DNA from 4 places in the Labrys sp. LIt4 genome. Region 1 is predicted to be linked to each of the others. Evidence: predicted binding sites of a transcription regulator. Region 1 holds the regulator's gene; each other region holds the start of a gene.

Region 1 (3,786 bases):
CTGGGCGGCGCGGTGCCCGAGTGCTGCCGTCGGCACCATCGAGGTCCGGCCGATATGGGATCCGAAAGACTACTGAGCCGGACGGCCCGGCCGGTGTCCTCAGCGCCCGCCGCCGCGCTTGCCGAAACCGTCGCGCGACGCAGCTATGGACGGCTCGTCGCTCTTCTGGCGGCGCGTTCCGGCGACATTGCGGGCGCGGAGGACGCCCTGGCCGACGCCTTTGCGGCAGCCCTGGAGCATTGGCCGGCGGGCGGAGTGCCTGCCAACCCCGAGGCCTGGCTGCTGACGACGGCTCGCCGCAGGCAGATCGACGCCGCCCGCCGCGCCAAGTTGCGCGGCGAGAAGGCGAACGAGGTTATCCACCATATCGAAACCCTCGCCTCGGGGCAGGGCGAGCGGCATGTCATTCCCGATGAGCGCCTGCGCCTGATGTTCGCCTGCGCCCATCCGGCGCTCGATGTGTCCGTGCGCGCGCCGCTGATCCTCCAGGCGACATTGGGATTCGATGCCGGGGCCATCGCCAGCGCCTTCCTGGTCTCGCCGGCGGCCATGAGCCAGCGGCTGGTGCGCGCCAAGCTCAAGATCAAGCAGGCCCGCATTCCCTTCAGCATTCCCGAGCCCGATGAGTTGCCCGGCCGTCTCGATGCGGTGCTGGAAGCCGTCTACGCCGTCTATGCCGAGGGCTGGGCCGATCCGGAGGGCGCCCAGGCTCGCGAGCGCAATCTGTCGGGGGAAGGCATCTGGCTCGGCCGGCTGCTGGTCTCGCTCCTGCCGGACGAGCCGGAGGTGCTCGGCCTGCTTTCCCTGATGCTGCATGCCGAGGCGCGCCGGGAGGCCCGCCGCGGCAGGTCGGGCGACTATATCCCGCTTGAGCAGCAGGATACGTCGCTGTGGAATGCCGTTCTCATCGAGGAGGCGGAAGCCCTGCTGGCTGAGGCCGGCCGATCCGGGCGGATCGGGCGTTATCAGCTCGAAGCAGCGCTGCAGTCGGCTCATGCGCATCGGCGCATCTGTGCAACCACCGACTGGGCGGCGATCGCGACCCTCTACGAGGCACTGGTGCTGCTGACGGCCTCGCCGGTCGCCGCGATCAACCATGCCGTGGCCCTGGCACGTCTGGATGGGCCGGAGGCAGGCCTTGCCGCGCTCGACGAGGTCGTTCGCGACCGGCGTATCGCCGACTACCAGCCCTATTGGGCGGCGCGGGCGGACCTGCTGGCGCGGGCCGCGCGGCCGCAGGACGCCCGCGACGCCTATTCGCGGGCGATCGGCCTGGAGAGCGACCCCGCCATCCGACGCTATCTGCAGCGGCGGCAGGCGGATCTGGGGGCGTGATCGCGGAGCGGGGGAGCAGGCCGGACACTGAGGCTCACCCTTACACCAAATCGCGAAATCCCGGCCCGTCATTGCGAGCAAGGCGAAGCAATCCAGCAACTCGCAGGCCTGGAGTTCGGGGCTCCTGGATTGCTTCGCTTCGCTCGCAATGACGTTCGATGAGTCGAATTCAAAGCGTACTGCTATTACTCTCTACGTCGCGCAGGCTTTGCGAAACGAAGCGAGTGGGCAATGCCCCGCAAACCGCCCTCAGGACTGCTTGGCGAAGGTCTCGTCGAAGGAATAGCCGGCGCCGCGCACGGTGCGGATCGGATCGATCTCGCGGGTGCGGTTCATCGCCTTGCGCAGACGCCCGACATGCACGTCGACCGTGCGCTCGTCGATATAGACGTCCCGTCCCCAGACGCTGTCGAGCAGCTGTTCGCGCGCGAACACCCGGCCCGGCGCCTGCATCAGGAATTCGAGCAGGCGGAATTCGGTCGGGCCGAGGCGGATCTCGCGATTGCCGCGATGGACGCGCTTGGTCTCGCGGTCGAGCGAGATGTCGCCCGCCTTGAGCAGGGAGGCGACATGGTCGGGCTTGGCCCGGCGCAGCAAGGCGCGCACGCGGGCCGACAGCTCGGGCACGGAGAAGGGCTTGACGACATAGTCGTCCGCGCCGGTGGCGAGGCCGCGCACGCGTTCGGTTTCCTCGCCGCGCGCCGTGAGCATGATCACGGGCAGGCGTTCCGTCTCCGGCCGCATGCGGATGCGGCGGCACAGCTCGATACCGGACAGGCCCGGCAGCATCCAGTCCAACAGAACCAGGTCCGGCACACTTTCGCGCAGGCGGATTTCGGCATCGTCCCCGCGTGCGACGCTGTCCACCTCATAGCCTTCGGCTTCGAGATTGTAGCGCAGCAGCAGGGTCAGCGCTTCTTCGTCCTCGACGATCAGAACTTTGGGAGGCATGGCCTATCCCTTGTTATTTAGCCGGCACAGGAAGGTCGACGAGATCGGTGCTGTTGTCCGCCTTGGGCCGCTCGCCGGCCGGCGATTCACCGGTCACGAGATAATGGACCGTCTCGGCGATGTTGGTGGCGTGGTCGCCGATGCGCTCGATGTTCTTGGCGCAGAACAGAAGATGGGTGCAAAAGCCGATATTGCGCGGATCTTCCATCATATAGGTCAGCAATTCGCGGAACAGCGAGGTGTACATCGCGTCGATCTCGCCATCGGAACGCCAGACGGAGAGGGCCTCGTCGACATTGCGCTGGGCGAAGGCATCGAGCACCTGCTTGAGCTGCTCGAGTACCAGATCGGCCATGTGATCGAAGCCGCCGAAGAGCTGCGTCGGCTGGATATGGCCATGGATCGCCACCACGCGCTTGGCGACGTTCTTGCCGAGGTCGCCGATACGCTCGAGGTCGTTGGCCACGCGCAGGGCCGAGACGATCTCGCGCAGGTCGAGCGCCAGTGGCTGGCGCTTGGCGATCACCAGGATGGCGCGGTCCTCGACCTGGCGCTGCAGCTTGTCGATCGCGGCGTCGAGTTCGATCACCGCCTTGGCGCGCTGGGTATCGCGCTTGAGCAGGGCCTCGACGCTGTCGGCTACGCTCTTTTCGGCATAGCCACCCATTTCGGCGATCATGTTGCGCAGTTCGCGCAGTTCCTGATCGAAGGATGTAACGATATGGTCGGACATGCCGCCTCCAAATGAATTCGACGCTGGCCGGGGATCAGCCAAAGCGGCCGGTGATGTAGTCCTGCGTACGGCTGTCGTTCGGGGTGGTGAACATCTTGTTGGTCTGGCCGACCTCGATGAGGTCGCCCAGATAGAAGAAGGCCGTGACATCCGCGCAACGCGCCGCCTGCTGCATATTGTGCGTGACGATGACGATGGTGAAGTCCCGCTTCAATTCGTCGATCAGTTCCTCGATCTTGGCGGTCGAGATCGGATCGAGAGCGGAGGTCGGTTCGTCCAGCAGCACGACTTCGGGTTTCACCGCGATGGTGCGGGCGATGCACAGGCGCTGCTGCTGGCCGCCGGACATGCCGAGCGCCGAAGCGTGCAGGCGATCCTTCACTTCGTTCCACAAGGCGGCCTTGGTGAGGCACCATTCGACGCGCTGGTCCATCTCCGCCTTGGAGATCGACTCATGCAGGCGCACGCCGAAGGCGATGTTGTCATAGATCGACATCGGGAAGGGCGTGGGTTTCTGGAACACCATGCCGATGCGTGCGCGCAGCACCGCCGGATCGATCTCCTTGCCGATGACGTTCTGGCCGTCGAGCAGCACGCGGCCCTTGGCGGTCTGCCCCGGATAGAGGTCGTACATGCGGTTGAGCACGCGCAGCAGGGTGGACTTGCCGCAGCCGGAGGGGCCGATCATGGCGGTGACGTGGCGGTCCATCATGTCGAGATTGATGCCTTTGAGGGCATGCTTCTCGCCATAGTAGAAGTCGAGGTTT
Region 2 (3,786 bases), on a different contig from region 1:
CAGCAGCTTGAGGCCCCATTGGGGGATCTGCGGGCTGAGCAGGATGGCCTGAAACGTCAGCCATTCGGAGGCAAAGCCGTTCAACGGAGGCAGGGCCGAGATGGCGACACAGGCGACCAGTACGACGACGCTTGTCACAGGCATACGGTGAATGAGCCCGCCCAATGCGTTGAGGTCGCGCTGCCCGGTTGCGGTCAGGACGGCGCCGGCGCCGAAGAACAGCACGCTCTTGAACAGCGTGTGGTTGAGGATGTGGAACAAGGCCGCCGTCATGGCCAATGCGGCGGCCGCATGAAGGCCATTGGCCTGAAAAGCCAGTGCCAGGCCGAGGCCGGCGAATATCAGCCCGACATTCTCGATCGTACTATAGGCGAGCAGCCGCTTGAGATCGGTCTGCATCAGGGCCTGGAGAATACCGAGGACCGCCGAGGCACCGGCAGCGGCCAGGATCGGGACGCTCCACCACCAATCCGGCGGGCCCAACAGGTCGAACACGATGCGGATGAAGGCATAGATCGCAACCTTGGTCATCACCCCGCTCATGAGGGCCGAGACATGGCTCGGCGCTGCCGGGTGGGCGAGGGGCAACCAGACATGGAGAGGTACCAGGCCGGCCTTCGAGCCGGCGCCGAGCGTCGCCAGAGCGAGCACCGTCGCGGTCACCGCCCCTGCCGGGACGTGATGGCGTATTTGGTCGAAAGCGTACCCCCCCTGGCTGCCGGCCAAGAGGCCGAAGGCCAGCAGCAGGACCAGCGAACCGAAACTCGCCATCACGATATAGACATAGCCGGCCTTGAGGTTGTCGTCCTCACGATGATGCGCGAGCACCAGTGCCCAGGAGGCCAGTGACATCATTTCCCAGGAAAACAGGAAGGCGAAGGCATCCGCCGCAAGGATGACGGCGTTCATGCCGGCCAGGAAAGCCGGGTAGAACGGCAATACGCGGGCCGGCTCGTGCTCGTGCTTCCCATAGCCCAGCGCGTAGAGGCTTGCAGCGGCAGCACCGAGATTGATGATGGCAAGGAAGAAGGCACTCAGCGCGTCGAGGTGAAAATTCGCGCCGATCCAGGGCAGGCCGAGCGGCAACCGCAGATCCGCTGCGGGGAGGCGCCCGAGCAATTGGACCAAGGCTGTGGCGAGCAGCATCAGGGACGCGCCCAGGCTCGCAGCATAGGTAAGAGACGTTGCGCGCGAGAGTCGGATTGCCGCAAGCGCCGCGAGTGCAATGGCCAACAGGGCCGCGACAGATCCCAAAGCGAGGGCAAGCATCATGGCTTCACCCCTCCATCCCGTTCGTGCCGGCGGCGTTCGGAATCTTGGGGGCGGATGGCTTCAGGCGCACGCCTCGTCCGCCTGCCGGACTGACGCTGTCCTCGCCGATCAGTTCGACACCGGCCGTCGACAGGGCCTCCACGAGCTTCATCAAGGAGTCGACATTGCCCCTGATGAGGCCCGAGCGCGCTTCCATGCGTTGGATCGTCGGCACGGAAAGGTCCGAGAGCGCGGCCAGCTTTCTCTGGTCGATGCCGAGAAGGGCACGGGCTGCCCGCAATTGCGCTGCAGTGATCATTACCTCAGGCTCACTGAGTGCCATAATTTATATATGATTTTCAGTTTAGTGCATATATATGACTATATCAACAGTTATTATTGATGTTTAATACCTCAATCGAAAGGGCGCGTCGGCGGGGGAGGCGCCATGCCTGTATCTCCCGTGAATGCCGGCAGTCCCCTCCTGGGGACTTCGTTCACCTTCGATGCGAAGCGGATGCAAAACTGGGCCGGGTCAATCCGATTCAGTGGCGTGTTGCGTCGTGAGGTGAACCGGCGAACGAACGGATGTGCGCATCACTCGAACATGGCCGCATCGCCGCCTGGTGCAGGATCGAAGCGGCCACCGCCCGGTGGAGGTCTTTCTCGACCAGACCTTTACGCGCAACGGTTTTCATCTATGACCGTTATGTGACAGGTCTGCAGCCGGAGTCGATGCATGCTCAGCTGGTTCAAGAAGCTTCTGCCGCGCGAAGACAAGTTCTTTCACTTGTTCGAGCGCCATTCGAAGACGGTCGTCGGCGCGGCGGAGGCGATGAAGGCAATGCTTGCAGGCGAGGGCGACATCGAAGCGCACTGCAGCCGCATCGTCGAACTCGAAGGCGAAGCGGACGAAATCACCCGCGAAGTGCTGCTAGCAACCCGCCGCAGTTTCATAACGCCGTTCGATCGCGGTGACATCAAGGACCTGATCCAGTCCATGGATGATGCGATCGATATGCTCAACAAGACGGTGAAGACCATTCGGCGCTTCGAACAGCATGCCTTCGAGCCTGGCATGCGGGAGATGGGTGTGCTGATCGCGGAGGCTGCGCATCTGGTGGCCGAGGCGATCCCGTTGCTCGCACAGATCGGGCCGAATTCGGCACGGCTCAGCGCGCTTGCCGAAGAGGTCACGCGGGTCGAGGACAAATCGGACGAGCTCTTCGAAGAGGGGCTGAAGAACCTTTTCCGCCTCAATGGCACCAACAATGCCATGGCCTATCTCATCGGCAGCGAAATCTATGGCGAACTGGAGAAGGTCGTCGACCGCTTCGAGGATGTTGCCAACGAGATCAGCGGCATCGTCATCGAGAACGTCTGATGGAAACAGCTCTCGCTCTGCCGCTCCTGGTCGGACTGATCGTCGTCGGGCTCATTTTCGATTTTCTCAATGGCCTGCACGATGCGGCCAATTCGATCGCCACCATCGTTTCGACACGCGTGCTGAGGCCGCAATATGCCGTGTTCTGGGCGGCATTCTTCAATTTCATCGCCTTCCTTTTCTTCGGCCTGCACGTGGCCGAGACGCTTGGTACCGGCATCATCGATCCCGGCATCGTGACGCCGGCGGTGATCTTTGCCGCGCTGATGGGTGCGATCGTGTGGAATGTGCTCACATGGCTGCTCGGTATTCCCTCGAGCTCCTCGCACGCCCTTGTCGGCGGCCTTGTAGGCGCGGGCCTCGCCAAGACGGGCGGAAGCGCCATCGTGTTCTCAGGCCTTGCCAAGACGGTCGCGGCCATCTTCCTGTCGCCGGCGATCGGCTTTTTCCTCGCTCTGGTGCTGATTCTGGCCGTGTCCTGGATCTTCGTCCGGCAAACGCCTTTCGCCGTCGATCGTACCTTCCGCGTCCTCCAATTCGTCTCCGCCTCGCTGTATTCGCTGGGCCATGGCGGCAATGATGCCCAGAAGACGATGGGCATCATCGCTGTGCTGCTGTTTTCGCAAGGCTATCTCGGTTCCAGCTTCTATGTGCCGTTCTGGGTCGTCTTATCCTGTCAGGCGGCGATGGCGCTCGGGACGTTGGCCGGCGGCTGGCGGATCGTGCACACGATGGGATCGAAGATCACCCGGCTCAATCCGATGCAGGGGTTCTGCGCGGAAACCGGCGGTGCCTTGACCCTTTTCGGCGCGACCTGGCTGGGCATTCCGGTGTCGACCACGCATACGATCACGGGCGCCATTGTCGGCGTCGGCGCGGCTCGCCGGGTCTCGGCCGTGCGCTGGGGGCTGGCCAGCAACATCGTCGTCGCCTGGGTGGTGACGCTTCCGGCCGCGGCCATCATTTCGGCGCTGGTTTACGTCCTGGCGTCACTGTTCGGCTAAGCACCCCCCAGCTCGGAGCCAGACGCGACGGCTCCCCCGGACCGCGCTTTAAGGAGAGGAGCACGCCGAATTTGTCATAGCCAGGCCTGGGCCGGCTATCAAAGCCACCCCGCGCGCAAGGGGAGTCGAACGGGATGCCGGGTCAAG
Region 3 (3,786 bases), on a different contig from region 1:
CCTTCGGCGCCCGGGCCCGTTGCCTGCAGCACGACGTCGTCGACGGCGTGGGCGGTGCTGTCGTTGTTGCGCGGGATGTTGCCCTGCACGAAGACGGCGCCGGGCACGTCCTTATAGGCGGGATTGGCGACATATTCCTTCTTCTCGTTCTGGATGGCCGGCTCATAGGGGCCGTCCAGCTTCGGGCTGAAGGTCTCGTAGTGATCGGGATAGTTTCCGTAGACGATGGCCAGGCGCTTGCTGGGATCGATCTTGTCGGGATAGCCGTCGCCGTCCTTGTCCTCGTAATTGGTGAAGCCGGCCTCGGCATAGATGCCGACCTTCTCGCGCATGTCGGTGCCGGGCTTGCTGTCGTCGACGGTGCCGATGATCGACATGGAATGGGTATGGTCGCCGGTGGCGACGATCAGCGTGTCGGGATGGGTCTTGGCGAATTCGCGCGCCACGCCGATTGCCTTGTCGAATTCGATGGTGTCATAGAGCGAGCGCTCGCCATCCTGCGCATGCGACATCTTGTCGACCGTGGCGGCTTCCACCATTAGGAAGAAGCCTTCCGGATTCTTGGACAGCTGGTCGAGGGCCGTCTTGGTCATGTCGACCAGGCCGGGCTGGTTGGGGAACTTCTCCACCGTGCCCTTCTTGAGCAGGTTGCGGTCGAGCGCCACGTCCATGTTGCCGGTGTGGAAGAGGCCGAGGATCTTGCCGGTATTGGTGCCGGAAGCCGCGGCGAGGCTGTCCTTGTCGGTGGCGACAGTGTAGCCGGCATCCTTGAAGAGCTGGATATAGTCCTTGTCGTCCTTGCGCTTGGAGCCGGTGGTCGATTTCGGCAGGAAATAGGCCGAGCCGCCGCCCAGGATGATTTCGGGCTTCACGTCGTAGAACATGCCGACGATTTCTGCCTTGTCGGCCCGCTTGCGGGTGTGGGCGACCACGGCGGCGGGGGTGGCGTCCTCGATCTCGGCGGTGGATATCACGCCGATCGACTTCTTGGACGTGCGGCGCAGCGCCTCCGCGATAGTCTCGACACGCGGATCATCCAGGGTGGCGGGCGTGCGGTCGGCGTAGACACCGAGAGCGTTCACCGCCGTCTTGTGCCCGGTCATATAGGCCGACATGGTGTTGGCGCTGTCCGTGGCGATGGCGTCCGTGGCCGAAGTGCCGATGAAGGCCATGTGGTCGAGGTCGTCCATGTTGAGACGGCCATTGGCCTTGCCCTCGGTCATGCCCTTGGACATGATGCGCGCGCCGGTGCGATTGGCGACCGTCAGGCCGTCGCCGAGCAGAAAGATGATGTTCTTGGCCTTGGGCGTGGCGGGCGTGCCGAAGACGTCCCAGGTCACGCTGCGACTCTGTCCGCCGGCCGAGACTTCGACCTTGTAGGTGCCGGGCACGCCGAGGGTGAGGCCGCGCAGCAGCACCGCCGAGCCGAGATCCTTGTCGTCCTTGCCCTTTTCGGAGGCGATGAACTCGACGTCCTTGCCGAACACACCCTTGTAGTCCTGGCCGTTGACGGTAACGCGCACATCCTCCGGCTTCACGGTGCCGGCGAACTCGGCCTTGAAGTCGAAGGGCGAGCCGGCCAGGATGGTGGCGCGGTCGAGAGGATAGATGCCCGCGGCCTGGCTGGGACCGATCAGCATGGTGGTGACCGCAAGAGCGGCGAGGAGCGTGCGCATGGCAATCCTTTCGCGATGCGAAGCCGACTTTGTCACTGGAGCCTCCCGCGGTTTGGCGAAGGTGCCGCACTTGCAAAGACGCGCCGAAACAAAGAGCTGGAAGACAGCGCGTTCCCCCTGAACGCGCTTTGCGCTAGGGATAGCCAGCGCGTGCGACAGGTCCATGACAGCGAGCAGGCTCAGGATCAGCCCGCTTCATACGCAGTATAGGGGCGGCTCGTTCGCCCGGGGGGAGCGGCGAAGACTCCATCCCGCAATCCATTGTCCTGTGCGGTCCGAGGTCTCGTCGCGGCGATGCTTGTCGAGTGGTGAGGAAATCTATAGGGTCGCCAGCCAGTTTCGGGTGAAAGGCCCCTATCGGCAGGGCGTGGAATCAGGCATTGTGCCGTTAAGAGTTCGTTCACGCTGTTGCGTAACCACGATTGGCCCACGACTTGCGGCGAGTGGTCGTTGACTGTAAATGTCCCTTAGTCTGTATTACTGACTTTGCACGGGTTCACTGGTTCATGACCGCTCACTTCAAGTTGATGCGCAAGATTGCAATGGCCGTGCCGGTTCTTTTGCTGGCGGCGGCCTGTTCCAATCAGAATGGCGCAAGTGTTCGCTCGACTAGCCCGGTGCCGCAGGCGCTGATTGCCGAAATGCAGGCCAAGGGCATGGCGCGTTCTGCGCCGATCCTGGTGCGCATCTACAAGAAGGAGTCCGAACTCGAAATCTGGAAGCAGACATCGAGTGGACGTTATGCCCTGCTCAAGAGCTATCCGGTCTGCCGCTGGTCGGGCCAGCTCGGTCCGAAGAAGAGCGAGGGCGATCGGCAGGTGCCCGAGGGCTTCTATGCCGTGAGCATGAGCAGCCTCAATCCGAATTCGCAATATTACCTGTCCTTCGACATCGGCTATCCCAACAATTTCGATCGTCAGCTCGGCCGCGCCGGCGGCAACATCATGGTGCACGGCTCCTGCTCTTCGCGCGGCTGCTTTGCCATGACCGACAAGCAGGTGGCCGAGATCTATGCCGTGGCGCGCGAGGCGCTGCAGGGCGGCCAGGCTTCGTTCCAGGTGCAGTCGCTGCCCTTCCGCATGACGCCCGAGAACATGGCCCGCAATCGCCGCAATCCGAATATCGGCTTCTGGCAGAATCTCAAGGAAGGCACCGACAATTTCGAGGTCACCAAGCAGACGGTGAAGGTCGATGTCTGCAAGGGCCGCTATGTCTTCAACGGCAATGGCGGGACCGAGTGCGGTATCGCTCCGGCGAACCAAAGCGTGGCTGCCGCCGTCTACGAGAAGCGGCGCAGCGACGATGCCAAGATCACCGCGCTGATCGCCTCCGGTACCAAGGCCGTCAACTATATCTATCAGGACGGCGGTTCCAATCCGGTGTTCGCAGCGCGTGCCGTCGATCAGTCGGCGGTGCCCGGCAAGGATCGGCCCTTCAGCTATTCGCGCGTCGACGTGACCGAAGTGGCGCTCAATGACGCGGGTGCCCCGGCGACGGAAGCGGATGCGAATGCGGCCCATCGCGTCACCTATGCCGCAGCCGAAAGCCTGCTCTATTCGGAAGCCGCAGTGGCCCGCAAGCCGATCAAGGGCGCGGCGGATCCCAAGGCTGTCGCCAAGCGCCAGGAGGCCGTCTATGCCCGCCTGATGGGCAGCAAGTTGCCGGCTCCGATACCGCAGACGCCGGTGGCGGTGGCCGCTGCACCGGTTGCTTCCAGTGCGCCGGCCAGCCAGCTGGTGGCTTCGGCCGCGCCGGAAGGCCAGCCCTTCTATGCGCGCTGGCTTGGCTTTGCGCCGACCGAGCAGCCGGCTTCGCCGGTTGCGGCGATCAAGGTCGATCCGATCCAGACCGGCACGGTGCCCGATGCCAAGCCCAAGCCGGGCAAGGCAAAGACGCTGACGCCGGGCAAGCCGATGATGGCCGCGGCGGCACTGCCGGCCGCGCAGATGGCCGAACTGCCGCCGGCGATCACCAATCCGCCGACCGAGCAGCCCTTCTACAAGCGCTGGCTGGGCCTGGGCGGCGAGCAGGGCGCTACGGCGACCAACTGACGCCGATTTTCTTGATCGATTGATCCGTGAGCCCTTTCCCGGCATGGGAGAGGGCTCAC
Region 4 (3,786 bases), on a different contig from region 1:
GTTCGAACACCCCGCCATTGGCGTCGAAGCAGGCGGCGAAGAGAATCGCATCGTCCTTGTTGAGATAACGGGCGATGGTGCGCTCGAGTTCGCGATGCAGGGTCTGCGTGCCGCAGATGAAGCGCACCGAGGCCATGCCGAAGCCATGGCCGTCCATCGCCTGCTTGGCGGTGGCGATGATCTCGGGATTGTCGGCAAGGCCGAGATAGTTGTTGGCGCATAGATTGAGCATCGGCCGCCGTCCGGCCTCGGCGGCCACTTCGATGCGGGCGCGCTGCGGGCCGGCAATCTCGCGTTCGCTCTTCCACAAGCCGTCCCTGGCGATTTCCGTCAGGGTGGATTTGACATGATCGATGAGCGACATCGGGCGGCTCCCTTGTACCTGTTTGGGCTCACAGGCCTAAGCCAAAACCGACCGCGCTTCAAATGATGAGATCATGCCAAAAGCGGATGGCGCCCCGCTTCGGCCGGCCGCGAAGCGAGGCGCCACGATGACGGGCGACGTCCCTGGCCTTGTCGCCCACACTCGGGGCAAAAATGCTTCAGAACACGTTCGGCACATACATTTCCGAGGGTACGGGATGGCGCACATAATCCTCGTGGCGCTCCCGCTCGGGCAGGACGACCGGCGGATGCTCGACCTGGCCATAGGGAATCTGGCTGAGCAGATGGCTGATGCAGTTGAGGCGCGCGCGCTTCTTGTCCACGGCCTCGACCACCCACCAGGGTGCCTCGGGAATATGGGTGCGTTCCAGCATCACTTCCTTGGCCCTGGTATAGTCTTCCCAGCGCCGGCGCGATTCCACGTCCATCGGGCTCAGCTTCCACTGTTTGAGCGGATCCTGGATACGCATGTTGAAGCGGAATTCCTGCTCCTCGTCGGTGATCGAGAACCAGTATTTCAACAGGATGATGCCCGAGCGCACCAGCATGCGCTCGAATTCGGGCACGGAGCGGAAGAACTCCTCATATTCGGCATCGGTGCAAAAGCCCATGACATGCTCGACGCCTGCCCGGTTGTACCAGCTGCGGTCGAACAGCACCATCTCGCCGCCGGCCGGCAGATGGGCGACATAACGCTGGAAATACCACTGCGTGCGCTCACGCTCGTTGGGCGCCGGCAAGGCGGCCACGCGACAGATGCGCGGATTGAGGCGCTGGGTGATGCGCTTGATCACGCCGCCCTTGCCCGCGGAATCGCGCCCTTCGAACAGCACCACCACCCGCAGCTTGTGGTGCTGGATCCAGTCCTGCAGCTCGACCAGTTCGTGCTGCAGGCGGAAGAGCTCGCGGAAATAGATCTTGCGATCGAGCGTATCGCGCTCCTCCAGCTCGGGTGCATCCCCCAGAATGCGGTCGAGGCGTGCCTCTTCCAGCTCCAATTCGAGTTCTTCATCATATCCATCGGCGATTTCTTGCCGGATACGGTCGAGATTGGGTCTGCTATCCGCTGGCGTCGTCATGCGAATACTCCTTGCGAGAAGGCCGTTCCGATCGGCCAGGCATGTCTCGGGCGCCATAGGCCCATGCTTTCGTGAAGCGCGTAGTGCAGGAATATTTCAGTTATGTGACACGTCCGGCAAGCTCCTCGCCGGGCGGTCAGCCCGTCTTCAGCCACTCCACGGCGCGATGGGCGATGGCCATCACCGGGGCATTGGTATTGGCGCTGACGATCTCGGGCATCACCGAGCAGTCGAATACGCGCAAGCCCTCGACGCCGCGCACACGCAGCTGGGAATCGAGGACCGCCATCGGATCATCGTCCCGTCCCATGCGCGCCGTGCCGACGGGGTGGTAGTTGGTCTTGACCATACGCTTGCAATGGGCGTGCAAATCGGCGTCGGAAACCTTGTCGGCACCCGGCAGCATCTCATGGGAGATCTTCTCCTTGATCGGCGAAGTGTCAAGGAAGGAACGGGCAAAACGCAGGCCCGCGATCATCAGCCTGATATCCTCGGGATGTTTGAGGAAACCGCCGTCGACAACCGGCGGCTCGAGCGGATCCGCCGAACGCAGCCTCACCGTCCCTCGCGATTTCGGCCTGAGCAGGCAGGTGGTGAAGGTCACACCGTCGCAGGCGGTGACATCGGTGATGTCGCGGTCGAGATAGACAGTCGGCACGCAATAGATCTTCAGCGATGCATCGGCCTGCGGGTCGTCGGGATTGGTGAAGACGCAGGCCTCCACGCCCGTGGTGGTTACCGGCCCCCGCTTGCGCAGGAGATAGTCGAGGCCGTTGCGGATCATGTTCCAGCCCTTGTCCTGGCCGAAATAGCCGTAGCGACCGTTGGAGGCGGCGATCACCGGCACCTCGCAATGATCCTGCAGGTTCTCTCCCACCCCCGGCAGGTCAACCCGGGGCTTGATGCCGTGGCGCAGGAGATGGTCGGCCGGGCCGATGCCTGACAGCATCAGGAGCTTGGGCGTGACATAGGTGCCGGCGGCGAGGATCACCGTGGCGGCGGACGCTCTCTGGGTTCGGCCTCCCTCGACATAGTCCACACCCGTGCAGCGGTTCCCCTCGATGACGAGGCGCGTCACGATCGCTTCGGTGGTGATGGTCAGACGTTCGTCGCCGCGCACCAGCGGCAGGAAGGCATCCACGGCCGAGCAGCGGCGCTTCGTCGCCGGATCCATGGTGCCCTGCATGAGGCCCACGCCGCGCTGGCGTCCGGAATTGAAGTCGGGGTTGAGCGGCTCGCCCAGAGACGGAAGCGCTTCCAGGAAGGCCCTGGTCATCTCGCAGGTATAGAGCGGCCTGGTGACCTTGAGCGGACCGGCGGTGCCATGCACCGGCGTGTCGAGATCGGCATTGCCTTCCATTGCGATGAAATGCGGAAGGATATCGGCATAGCGCCAGCCTTCCGCCCCGTAATTGTCGGCCCAATTGTCATAATCGGCCGGCTGGCCGCGCATATAGACCATGGCATTGACCGAGGAACCGCCGCCAAGCACCCGCCCCTGCGGCACGATGGTCGCGCGCCCGTCGAGCTGGGGCTGGCGCTCCATCCTATGCATGGTGAGATAGGTGTCCTTGGCCAGATATTTCATGTAGCCGGCCGGCATATGCATGATCGGATTCATGCGGGCGGGGCCGGCTTCCAGCATCAATACGCGCTGGCCGAGATCGCGCACGAGCCGCATGGCTGTCACGCAGCCAGACGAGCCGCCGCCGACGATGATGGTGTCGTAAGTCATTGCGATCAGAACCCGCCCCAATTGTCAGACGAGTTCGTTGTGTTTCACAACTTTGGCAGGAGTGCAAACGGATTAGGCCTCGGACGCCGGCAGCCCCGCCCCCAGGGTGATCATCACGATCTCGGGCGGCACGCCGAAGCGCACCGGCAGGCCCGTCATGCCAAGGCCACCCGAGACGACGAGGTGGCGATCCCCCTCGACGATATGGCCATAGGCAAAGCGGTTGCCATAGCGCGAGGGAACATGAATCACTCCGATGCCGGGCAGGACCACCTGCCCGCCATGCGTATGACCGCAGACCGTCAGGCCAATATGATCGGGCACGTCGACGAAGATGTCCGGCTCATGCGCCAGCAGGATCGCCGGGGCGGCGTCGCCTACCTTGGCGAGCGTGCCCGGCAGGTCGTCGAGGCCGTAATTGCCGTCGCCGAGGCCGAGCAGCCAGAAGGGCCGCCCGTCCTTCTCGAGCCGCAGCACCGCATTCTCCATCACATGGATGCCGTTGGCTCTGAAGGCACGGCGGACATTGTCGCCATCATGCCAGCCGATATCGTGATTGCCGAGCACGGCATGCACGTCGAGCGGCGC

The links. The regulator PhoB, encoded in region 1, activates phosphate uptake and scavenging genes when phosphate is short. The targets are predictions, from matches to a motif close to TGTCATNNANCTGTCAT.
Region 2: J8I29_RS29110 (DUF47 family protein) is a predicted target of PhoB. The motif match lies at 1,952-1,968, and genes of this name have one in related genera.
Region 3: J8I29_RS24545 (alkaline phosphatase) is a predicted target of PhoB. The motif match lies at 1,829-1,845, and genes of this name have one in related genera.
Region 4: ppk2 (polyphosphate kinase 2) is a predicted target of PhoB. The motif match lies at 1,557-1,573, and genes of this name have one in related genera.

What each region holds. Positions count from the first base shown of each region.
Region 1 is NZ_JAGIPY010000001.1:26,392-30,177, forward strand. Features, by position in the region: gene J8I29_RS00105 (YciI family protein) at 1-76, shown strand, start outside; gene J8I29_RS00110 (DUF6596 domain-containing protein) at 94-1,335, shown strand; gene phoB (phosphate regulon transcriptional regulator PhoB) at 1,585-2,286, opposite strand; gene phoU (phosphate signaling complex protein PhoU) at 2,300-3,019, opposite strand; gene pstB (phosphate ABC transporter ATP-binding protein PstB) at 3,054-3,786, opposite strand, start outside.
Region 2 is NZ_JAGIPY010000029.1:11,769-15,554, forward strand. Features, by position in the region: gene hyfB (hydrogenase 4 subunit B) at 1-1,272, opposite strand, end outside; gene J8I29_RS29105 (helix-turn-helix transcriptional regulator) at 1,277-1,570, opposite strand; gene J8I29_RS29110 (DUF47 family protein) at 1,991-2,635, shown strand; gene J8I29_RS29115 (inorganic phosphate transporter) at 2,635-3,639, shown strand.
Region 3 is NZ_JAGIPY010000017.1:94,964-98,749, reverse strand. Features, by position in the region: gene J8I29_RS24545 (alkaline phosphatase) at 1-1,676, opposite strand, end outside; gene J8I29_RS24540 (murein L,D-transpeptidase family protein) at 2,183-3,727, shown strand.
Region 4 is NZ_JAGIPY010000002.1:181,800-185,585, reverse strand. Features, by position in the region: gene J8I29_RS03805 (glycine C-acetyltransferase) at 1-364, opposite strand, end outside; gene ppk2 (polyphosphate kinase 2) at 543-1,463, opposite strand; gene J8I29_RS03795 (GMC family oxidoreductase N-terminal domain-containing protein) at 1,600-3,198, opposite strand; gene J8I29_RS03790 (metallophosphoesterase) at 3,271-3,786, opposite strand, start outside.